Regions from separate parts of the Streptomyces sp. NPDC048196 genome, predicted to be linked through region 2. Evidence: predicted binding sites of a transcription regulator. Region 2 holds the regulator's gene; the other holds the start of a gene.

What was found. Region 2 encodes HrcA, which represses chaperone genes, less so after heat shock. Its sites were predicted from a motif close to TTNGCACTCNGNNNNNCNGAGTGCNAA; they were not measured.
Region 1: AB0E02_RS16970 (FmdB family zinc ribbon protein) is a predicted target of HrcA. The motif match lies at 2,336-2,362, and genes of this name have one in related genera.

The regions. Positions count from the first base shown of each region.
Region 1 is NZ_JBEZMM010000014.1:81,533-86,202, forward strand. It holds gene AB0E02_RS16965 (S-methyl-5'-thioadenosine phosphorylase) at 811-1,644, opposite strand; gene AB0E02_RS16970 (FmdB family zinc ribbon protein) at 1,983-2,324, opposite strand; gene AB0E02_RS16975 (MFS transporter) at 2,625-4,004, opposite strand; gene AB0E02_RS16980 (potassium/proton antiporter) at 4,327-4,670, opposite strand, start outside.
Region 2 is NZ_JBEZMM010000042.1:63,834-68,503, forward strand. It holds gene AB0E02_RS30225 (Uma2 family endonuclease) at 1-468, shown strand, start outside; gene AB0E02_RS30230 (DUF3097 domain-containing protein) at 446-1,279, opposite strand; gene AB0E02_RS30235 (MBL fold metallo-hydrolase) at 1,328-2,065, opposite strand; gene hrcA (heat-inducible transcriptional repressor HrcA) at 2,260-3,276, shown strand; gene dnaJ (molecular chaperone DnaJ) at 3,277-4,410, shown strand.

The DNA of each region.
Region 1 (4,670 bases), on a different contig from region 2:
CCGCGGCAGGTGCCCCGCCACTCGCAGCAGTCTCGCGGGCGGTGTGCGGGGAAGCCACTCGATCTTGCGGCATGGCTACCGCCCTCCCAGAACCGCCGTCGACGGGCAGCCCGTCGCGGGTAAGGCTCGTACGGCCCCGTACGAGGCCGCGCCGGCCAGTGCTGCGGCGGTCATCGCGAGCCCGGCGATCAGCATCCGGCGTGGCCCGGTCCCGCCCCATCGGCCCCTGCCGCCACCGGCTCGTACCGGTGGAAAGTGGGGCACTTCACACCGTGGGGGAGTGGGGAGGGGTGGCGACGCGAGGTCGGGCGGAAGGTCGGCTGAGAGATCGGGTGGGAGATCAGCAGAGGGAACGGGAGAGCGCGAGGCGAGTGGGGTGTACGGCGTGGTGGGCATGGTGGTCCGCCTTGGCTGGTGAGGGGCTCGTCGGCGACTCAGAGGTCGGGAGTCGCAGATCGCAGATCGGTAATCGGAGATCGGACGAGCCTTGGTGGAATCGGCGAGCACCACCGTGCCGTATCGCGCCCGTGCCCGCTGTGGCCTGTGGAGAAGCTTCGGGATGTGGATAACTTCGCCACCCAGGCGGGGGACGAGCGGGGCGAGGAGAGGCGGCGGGCCCGGACCCGGGCCTGGCCCCAGCCCGTGCCTGCTCCCCGCCCGTGCCTGGTCCTCGTTCGTGCCTGCTTCCCGCCCGTGCCTGGTCCCAGCCCGTGCCTGACCGCAGACCCGGCCCTGGCCCCAGGCCCGGCCCTGGCCCCAGGCCCGGCCCTGGCCCCAGGCCCGGCCTTGGTCCCCGGCCCGCCAGGCGTCTTACGGCAGTTCGATGCCCAGGTCCCAGCCCGCGTGGGCGTCGGCGCAGGGGCAGGTGCGGTCGGTGGACCGGGGCAGGGCGGCGACCGCGTCGAAGAGGACCTCGCGGAGCCGGCCGACATTCTGGGCGAAGACCTGGAGGACTTCCTCGTGGGAGACGCCGTCGCCGGTCTCGGTGCCCGCGTCCAGGTCGGTGACCAGGGTCAACGAGGTGTAGCAGAGGCTCAGTTCGCGGGCCAGGACCGCCTCGGGGTGCCCGGTCATGCCGACCACGGACCAGCCCTGGGCGGCGTGCCAGCGGGATTCGGCGCGGGTCGAGAAGCGCGGGCCCTCGATGACGACGAGCGTGCCGCCGTCGACCGGCTCCCACTCGCGGCCGCGGGCGGCAGCGAGGGCGGCCTGGCGGCCGGCCGGGCAGTAGGGGTCGGCGAACGTCAGGTGGACGACGTTGGGGACGCTCCCGTCAGGCAGCGGCTCGCCGTCGAAGTAGGTCTGGACGCGGGCCTTGGTGCGGTCCACGAGTTGGTCGGGGACCAGCAGCGTGCCGGGGCCGTATTCGGGGCGCAGCCCGCCGACCGCGCACGGGCCGAGGACCTGGCGTACGCCGAGCGAGCGCAGCGCCCACAGGTTGGCGCGGTAGTTGATGCGGTGCGGCGGGAGGCGGTGGTCGCGGCCGTGCCGGGGGAGGAACGCGACCTGGCGGCCGGCGATCTCGCCGAGGAACACCGAGTCGCTGGGGCGACCGTAGGGGGTGTCGACCGTGATCTCGGTCACGTCGTCGAGGAAGGAGTAGAAGCCCGACCCGCCTATTACGCCTATTTCCGCGTCAGCCATGGCGGTCACCTTAGCGGGGGCGGCCACCGCGAGATCCGCCACCCCGGGGGCATGCATGCAGCGGACCGAGGCGGTAGCGGGACCGAGGTGGCAGCGGACCGAGGTGGCAGGGGACCGTGCGGCAGCGGATCGGGCGGCGGCGGGCCGGGACGCAGTGGGCCGGGATGCAGCGAGCCGGCACGCAGCGAACCGGCACGCAGTGGACCGAAATCGAGCGGACCAGGATGCGGTGGCCCCGCATGCAGCAGGCCCCGCCGTCCGACGACGGCGGGGCCCGAAGATGTCTGTGCTGTCTGTGCTCTCTGCGTTGCCGGCGTTGCGGACGTTGCCGGTCAGGCTCAGGCCGCGGAGCTGGTGCTCGACGCGTTGCCGGAGGATGACGTGGCGGGCGCGGACGGCTTGCTGTCGGAGCTGGAGCTGCTCGACGAGGAGCCGGCGGAGTCCGAGGACGACGTCGTGCTCGACGAGGAGGGGCTCTTCGCGGGGCTGCTGCTGGACGACGAGCCGCGGCTGTCGTTGCGGTAGAAGCCGGAACCCTTGAAGACGATGCCGACCGCGGAGAACACCTTCTTGAGGCGTCCGTTGCAGCTGGGGCACTCCGTCAGCGCGTCGTCGGTGAACTTCTGCACCGCCTCAAGGCCCTCGCCGCACGCGGTGCACTGGTACTGGTAGGTCGGCACTTGACTTCCTCCTGGCACTCTCACTCGATGAGTGCTAACGACGCTCCATATTGCAGTATTCCGGCGCGTCAGTCCACTGCGACCGGGCAGACGGTGACCGACCCCACGTCCGACCCCCCGTCCGGGACCGGTTCGCGACGGACGGCGACAGGCGTTCCCCGCACCCCGCCGGCACCGCTCGACGGCCCCCCGTCACCCGTCCGCGCCCGTCGTCGGCACCCCGCGACGGCCCCCGTCCCCCGTCCGCGCCCGGCGCCGACACCCGTCCGCGTCCGTCCGCACCCGTCCGCGTCCGCGCCGTCAGGCGTTCGCCAGCTCCCGCCCACGATCCTCGGCCGCCGTGCCGGTCCCGGTGCCGGAGTCGCTGCCGCAGTCGGCCCCGGACGCCGCGACCGGCTCCGTCGCCTGCTCCGTCGTCGGGTCCGTTTCGGCCGCCGTGTCCGGCCGGTCCGAGTCGGCCGCGGCGGAGGAGGTGCGCGGCAGCAGGTGGGCGCGCAGGGCCAGCAGCACCACCAGGGCCAGGGCCGTGCCGGCCAGGGGGACCAGAAAGCCGGTGCTGGGGCTGAAGCGGTCGGTGAGCTGGCCGGCGGAGGTGGCAGCGGCGGCCTGACCCAGGGCGACCGCGGCGGTCAGCCAGGTGAACGCCTCCGTGCGGGCGGCGGCCGGGACCAGGGACTCGACCAGGGTGTAGCCGGTGATCAGGGCGGGGGCGATGCAGAGGCCGACGACCAGGCCGACGGCGCCCAGCAGCGGTACCGCGGTCACCGCCCACAGCGGGGTGGTGGCCAGCGCCAGCAGCCCGTAGGCGACCAGCAGCCGGCGGCGCGGGCCGACCTTCCAGGCGATGGCGCCGCAGGCGATCCCGGCGAGCATGTTGCCGCCGGCGAAGATCCCGTAGAGCAGGCCGTTGATGCCGGGCTGGCCGATGGCCTGGGTGAACGCGGTCAGCGAGACCTGCATGCCGCCGAAGACGGCGCCGATGCCGAGGAACGCCACGATCAGCACGCGGACGCCGGGGACCGACAGGGCCGAGACGCGCGGCCGGTCGTCGGCCTGGGCCCGGTGGACGGGCGGCTGGGTGCGGCGCTGGGAAGCGAAGAGCAGACCGCCGGCCAGGGTCAGCACGGCCTCGGCGATCAGGCCGGCGGCCGGGTGGATTCCGGTGCACAGCGCGGTCGCCAGGACCGGGCCGACCACGAAGGTGAACTCGTCGGTCACCGACTCGAAGGCGGCCGCCGTCGGCATCAGCGGGCTGCCGCCGAGGCGGGACGCCCAGCGGGCCCGCACCATCGGGCCGACCTGCGGAGTCGAGGCGCCCGTGGGGACGGCCACGGCGAGCAGCGCCCACAGGGGGGCGTGCGCCAGGGCCAGGACGATCAGCGCCGCGACACCGGCGGTGTGCACGAGGGTGCCGGGAATCAGCACCGCGCGCTGGCCGAAACGGTCGGCGAGCTTGCCGCTCTGCGGCGCGAACAGTGCCATCGAGACACCGGTGGCGGCCGAGACCGCGCCGGCGGTGCCGTAGGAGCCGGTGGTGGACTGGACGAGCAGCACGATGCCGATGGTCAGCATCGCGAACGGCTGCCGGGCCAGAAAGCCGGGCAGGAGGAAGGTCCACGCACCAGGGGTGCGGAGCAGTTGTCCGTAACCGGGACGGGATTGCTTGACCGCGGATGCCACGGCCGGGCCTTTCTGCCGCCTGGTAGCGCGTCGCCGAGAGGTCGTCACGGGTACGCGCCGAGAGCTGTCCTCTCGCGCTGGACCGAGTGATACCGCGTGGTCCGCACCCCGAGAGGTGGCTGCAGGTGGCAGGGGACCGCGGCCGCCGAGCGGTCGCGCCAGCTCTGCATCAGGCAGAGGTGGTTCGTCGTTGTTCCTTCTTGATTGTACAGGCCCGAGCGGGTGAAGCCTTGGGATTAGCCAGCGCTTCACCCGCTTTTCCTTGGGTTTCTTGGAGATGTCCGCCACATTGCGGGGCGGCCCGCCACCGGCCCTACGGATGTCAGTGGTGGCCGTGGCCGCGCCGTCGCGGGGCGCCGCCGGTGCCCAGCCAGCCGGCCAGCTTGCCGCCCCGGGAGACCGCCTGCAGCCGCCGCTCGGCCGCGTCGCGCACCGGGTCCGTGGCGACGACCAGCAGCTCGTCGCCGCGCCGCAGCACGGTCGACGGCGACGGCACGAAACTGGAGCCGTCCCGGACGACGAGGGTGACCGCGGCGCCCGCCGGCATCCGCAGCTCGCCGACCTCGACGCCGTGCATCCGGGAGGCCGGCCCGATGGACGTCGACAGCAGATGGCCGCGCAGCCGCTCCAGCGGGGCGGACTCGATGCCCAGGTCGGCGGGTTCCT
Region 2 (4,670 bases):
CCCGATCTCGTGCACAACGAGATCGTCGAATCGGTTCAGGACCAGATTCCGAGGCCAGCGTGGATGCGTCTCCAGACGCAGGACATCACGATTCCGGGCGAGGCCAGCGAACCCGTGCCGGATCTGGTGGTGCTGCCACGCGATGCTCGTCCGGAATCCGGGCCGCCTCCGTCCGGAGTGATCGCGACAGTCATCGAGGTGGTTTCCAAGACCAGTGTCGATCACGACTACGGAATCAAGCGCTCCATCTACGCCGCGGGCAAGGTCCCGGCCTACCTGATCATCGATCCCATCGTGGCCCACTGCGTCCTGCTCACTCAGCCCGTCGGCGTGGGGGATGAGGCGGACTACCGGACCCAGCAGATCACGAAGTTCGGTGAGCCCCTTCCGCTGCCCCTGCTCGGCCTGGAGCTGGACACCAGCGAGTTCGGGACCTTCAAGGGCGTCAGGCCGCACCACCGACCGTAACGAAATCGATCAACTCCTCCACCCGCCCCAGGAGTTGCGGCTCCAGGTCCTTGTACGACCGCACGCACGACAGGATCCGCTGCCACGCCGCGCCGGTGTTCTCCGGCCAGCCCAGCGCCCGGCACACGCCCGTCTTCCAGTCCTGGCCACGAGGGACGGACGGCCACCCCGCGATCCCCACGGACGCCGGCTTCACCGCCTCCCACACGTCGATGTACGGATGGCCGACCACGAGCACATGCTCGCCCGTCACCTCCGCCGCGATCCGGGACTCCTTCGAACCCGGTACGAGGTGGTCCACCAGCACCCCCAGCCGGGCGTCCGGCCCGGGCGCGAAGCCGCGGACGATCGCCGGGAGGTCGTCGACGCCCTCCAGGTACTCCACGACGACGCCCTCGATGCGCAGATCGTCGCCCCAGACCCGCTCGACGAGTTCGGCGTCGTGCCGCCCCTCCACGTAAATGCGCCCGGCGCGCGCGACCCGGGCGCGGGCGCCGGGGACGGCGAGTGAACCCGATGCCGTACGGGCCGGGCCGCTCGGGGCCGGCCGGTTCTGCGGGCGGACGAGCGTGACGACCTTGCCCTCCAGGAGGAAGCCGCGCGGGACCATCGGGAAGACCCGGTGCTTGCCGAAGCGGTCCTCCAGGGTGACCGTCGGGCCCTCGGCGGTCTTCTCACAGCGGATCACCGCACCGCAGAAGCCCGTGCCGACCTCCTCGACGACGAGATCGGGCTCGGCCGGGACCTCCGGCGCGGGCCGCTGCTTCTTCCAGGGCGGGGTGAGATCGGGGCTGTAGCGCTTGCTCTGCATGGGCTCTTTCTACCGGTCGGCGCCCCGGCCCGTGCCGTGCCCGGCCGGTCAGGACGACGGCGGAACGCCGTAGCGGGCGGCCAGGGCGTCCCGCTGGGCGCGGACGAAGGCGGCGTCCACCACGGCGCCGTGGCCGGGCACGTACCGCGCGTCGTCGCCGCCGAGCGCCAACAGCCGGTCCAGCGCGGCGGGCCACTGCCGGGGCAGCGCGTCGGGGCCGGCGTTCGGCTCGCCGGACTCCTCGACCAGGTCGCCGCAGAAGACGATCTCCGCCTCGCCGTGCCGGCCCGGCACCAGGACGGCCAGGTCGTGGGCGGTGTGGCCGGGCCCGACGTTGGCGAGCAGCACCTGCCGGTCGCCGAGCTCGACGGTCAGCTGGCCGTGGACGTGGTGGTGCGGCACGACCAGCAGGTCGGCGGCCTCCGCGGCCGCGTCCCGGTCGACACCGTGCCGGACGGCGTCGTGCCGCAGCGCGTCCTTGTCACGGCGGAACAACTCGGCGAGACCGGCCGCGCCGAACACCGCCACGCCCGCGAAGGCGGCGGTGCCCAGCACATGATCGAAATGCGGGTGGGTGAGCGCGACATGCGTCACTTCCCGGCCCAGCACTCCGCGGATCGACCGGCGCAGGTCCGCGCCGTCGCGCAGGGTCGCGCCGGTGTCGACGATCATGACGCCGGCCGACCCGGCGATCACCCCCACGGTCTCGTCCCAGCCCGGCATACGGCGCCTGGCGACACCGTCACCGAGCCGTTCCCACCCGGCCTCTTCCCAAGCTGTGCGCATACCGAGACGCTAGCTCCATCGCGATAGCGTTGCCCGGCAGACCGCCCGAAGACGGTCATCGGGTGCGTGCTCCGCGCGGCCGCCCTTGCCGTGGTCGTGCTACCCGGCCGTACACTGGCTCAGGGTCTGGCACTCGGCCCGGGTGAGTGCCAGGAGAGACACGAGACGGCGACGGCCGGCTGGAGGTGCGCGGGATGCTCAGTGAACGCAGGCTCGAAGTGCTGCGCGCCATCGTCCAGGACTACGTCGGGACGGAGGAGCCGGTCGGCTCCAAGGCACTCACGGAGCGCCATCAGCTCGGGGTCTCCCCGGCGACCGTCCGCAACGACATGGCGGCCCTGGAGGAAGAGGGCTTCATCGCCCAGCCGCACACCAGCGCCGGGCGGATCCCGACGGACAAGGGCTACCGCCTCTTCGTCGACAAGCTGGCCGGTGTGAAGCCGCTGTCCAGCCCGGAGCGGCGGGCGATCCAGAACTTCCTCGACGGCGCGGTCGACCTCGACGACGTGGTGGGGCGCACGGTCCGGCTGCTGGCGCAGCTGACCCGGCAGGTCGCGGTCGTGCAGTACCCGTCCCTGACGCGGTCCACGGTCCGGCACGTCGAGCTGCTGGCGCTGGCCCCGGCCCGGCTGATGCTCGTCCTGATCACCGACACCGGACGGGTCGAGCAGCGGCTCATCGACTGCCAGACGCCGTTCGCCGAGACCTCGCTGGCGGACCTGCGGGCGCGGCTGAACAGCCGGGTCGTGGGACGTCGTTTCACGGATGTGCCCCAGTTGGTGCAGGATCTCCCGGAGTCCTTCGAGCAGGACGACCGCGGCACGGTCTCGACAGTGCTGTCGGTGTTGCTGGAAACTCTGGTGGAAGAGACCGAAGAGCGGCTGATGATCGGCGGCACCGCCAATCTCACGCGCTTCGGGCACGACTTCCCCCTGACCATCCGTCCCGTGCTGGAGGCGCTGGAGGAGCACGTGGTGCTGCTCAAGCTCCTCGGCGAAGCCAAGGACTCGGGCATGACCGTACGTATCGGGCATGAGAATGCCCATGAAGGCCTGACGTCCACATCGGTCGTCACGGTCGGCTACGGTTCGGGCGACGAGGCAGTCGCCAAACTCGGCGTGGTCGGACCGACCCGCATGGACTACCCCGGAACGATGGGAGCGGTACGCGCAGTGGCACGTTACGTCGGACAAATCCTCGCGGAGTCGTAAGTGGCCACGGATTACTACTCGGTCCTCGGCATCAGCCGTGACGCCTCGCAGGACCAGATCAAGAAGGCCTTCCGTCGGCTGGCGCGCGAGCTGCACCCGGACGTGAACCCGGACCCGAAGACCCAGGAGCGGTTCAAGGAGATCAACGCCGCTTACGAGGTCCTGTCGGATCCGCAGAAGAAGCAGGTCTACGACCTGGGCGGCGACCCGCTCTCGCAGGCCGGCGGCGGTGGCGCGGGCGGCTTCGGGGCCGGCTTCGGCAACTTCTCCGACATCATGGACGCGTTCTTCGGCACGGCTTCGCAGCGCGGTCCGCGCTCGCGCACCCGCCGTGGCCAGGACGCCATGATCCGGCTCGACATCGAGCTGAACGAAGCGGCCTTCGGCACGACCAAGGACATCCAGGTCGACACCGCCGTGGTCTGCACGACCTGCAGCGGCGAGGGCGCCGCCCCCGGCACCTCGGCGCAGACCTGTGACATGTGCCGCGGCCGCGGTGAGGTCTCGCAGGTCACCCGGTCCTTCCTGGGCCAGGTCATGACGTCCCGCCCGTGCCCGCAGTGCCAGGGCTTCGGCACGGTCGTGCCGACGCCGTGTCCGGAGTGCGCCGGCGACGGCCGGATCCGCTCCCGCCGTACGCTGACCGTCAAGATCCCGGCCGGTGTCGACAACGGCACCCGGATCCAGCTCGCCGGCGAGGGCGAGGTCGGCCCCGGCGGCGGCCCGGCCGGCGACCTCTACGTCGAGATCCACGAGCTGCCGCACCCGGTGTTCCAGCGGCGCGGCGACGATCTGCACTGCACGGTCACCATCCCGATGACAGCGGCGGCGCTGGGCACGAAGTGCCCGCTGGAGACGCTGGACGGGGTGGAGGAGATCGACGTCCGGCCCGGTACGCAGTCCGGCCAGTCGATCCCGCTGCACCAGCGCGGTGTGACGCATCTGCGCGGCGGCGGCCGGGGCGACCTGATCGTCCACGTCGAGGTCCAGACGCCGACCAAGCTCGACCCGGAGCAGGAGGAGCTGCTGCGGCGGCTCGCCAAGCTGCGCGGCGAGGAACGCCCCACGGGCCAGTTCCAGCCGGGCCAGCAGGGCCTGTTCTCGCGCCTGAAGGACGCGTTCAACGGGCGGTAGGCGCTCGGCGGCAGCCCGCGCGTGAGCGGGCGGCACGCCGTACGCGAGCAGGCGCGCGCCAGACTGTGAGGTGCCGGGCGGGATACGGAATGCCCGCCCGGCACCTCGGCGTTGTGGCCCCGCAGGGGGCCCTCGCGTCCCCTACGGGATCTGTTCGACTGTCCCTTAAGAGGGCATCTGATCTCGGTAGTTGGTGTTTTGGGATGTTCTTGTGACTGCTGGTGAGGGTGGTCGTTGCATGTCGTGTGAGTGCTCGCCGT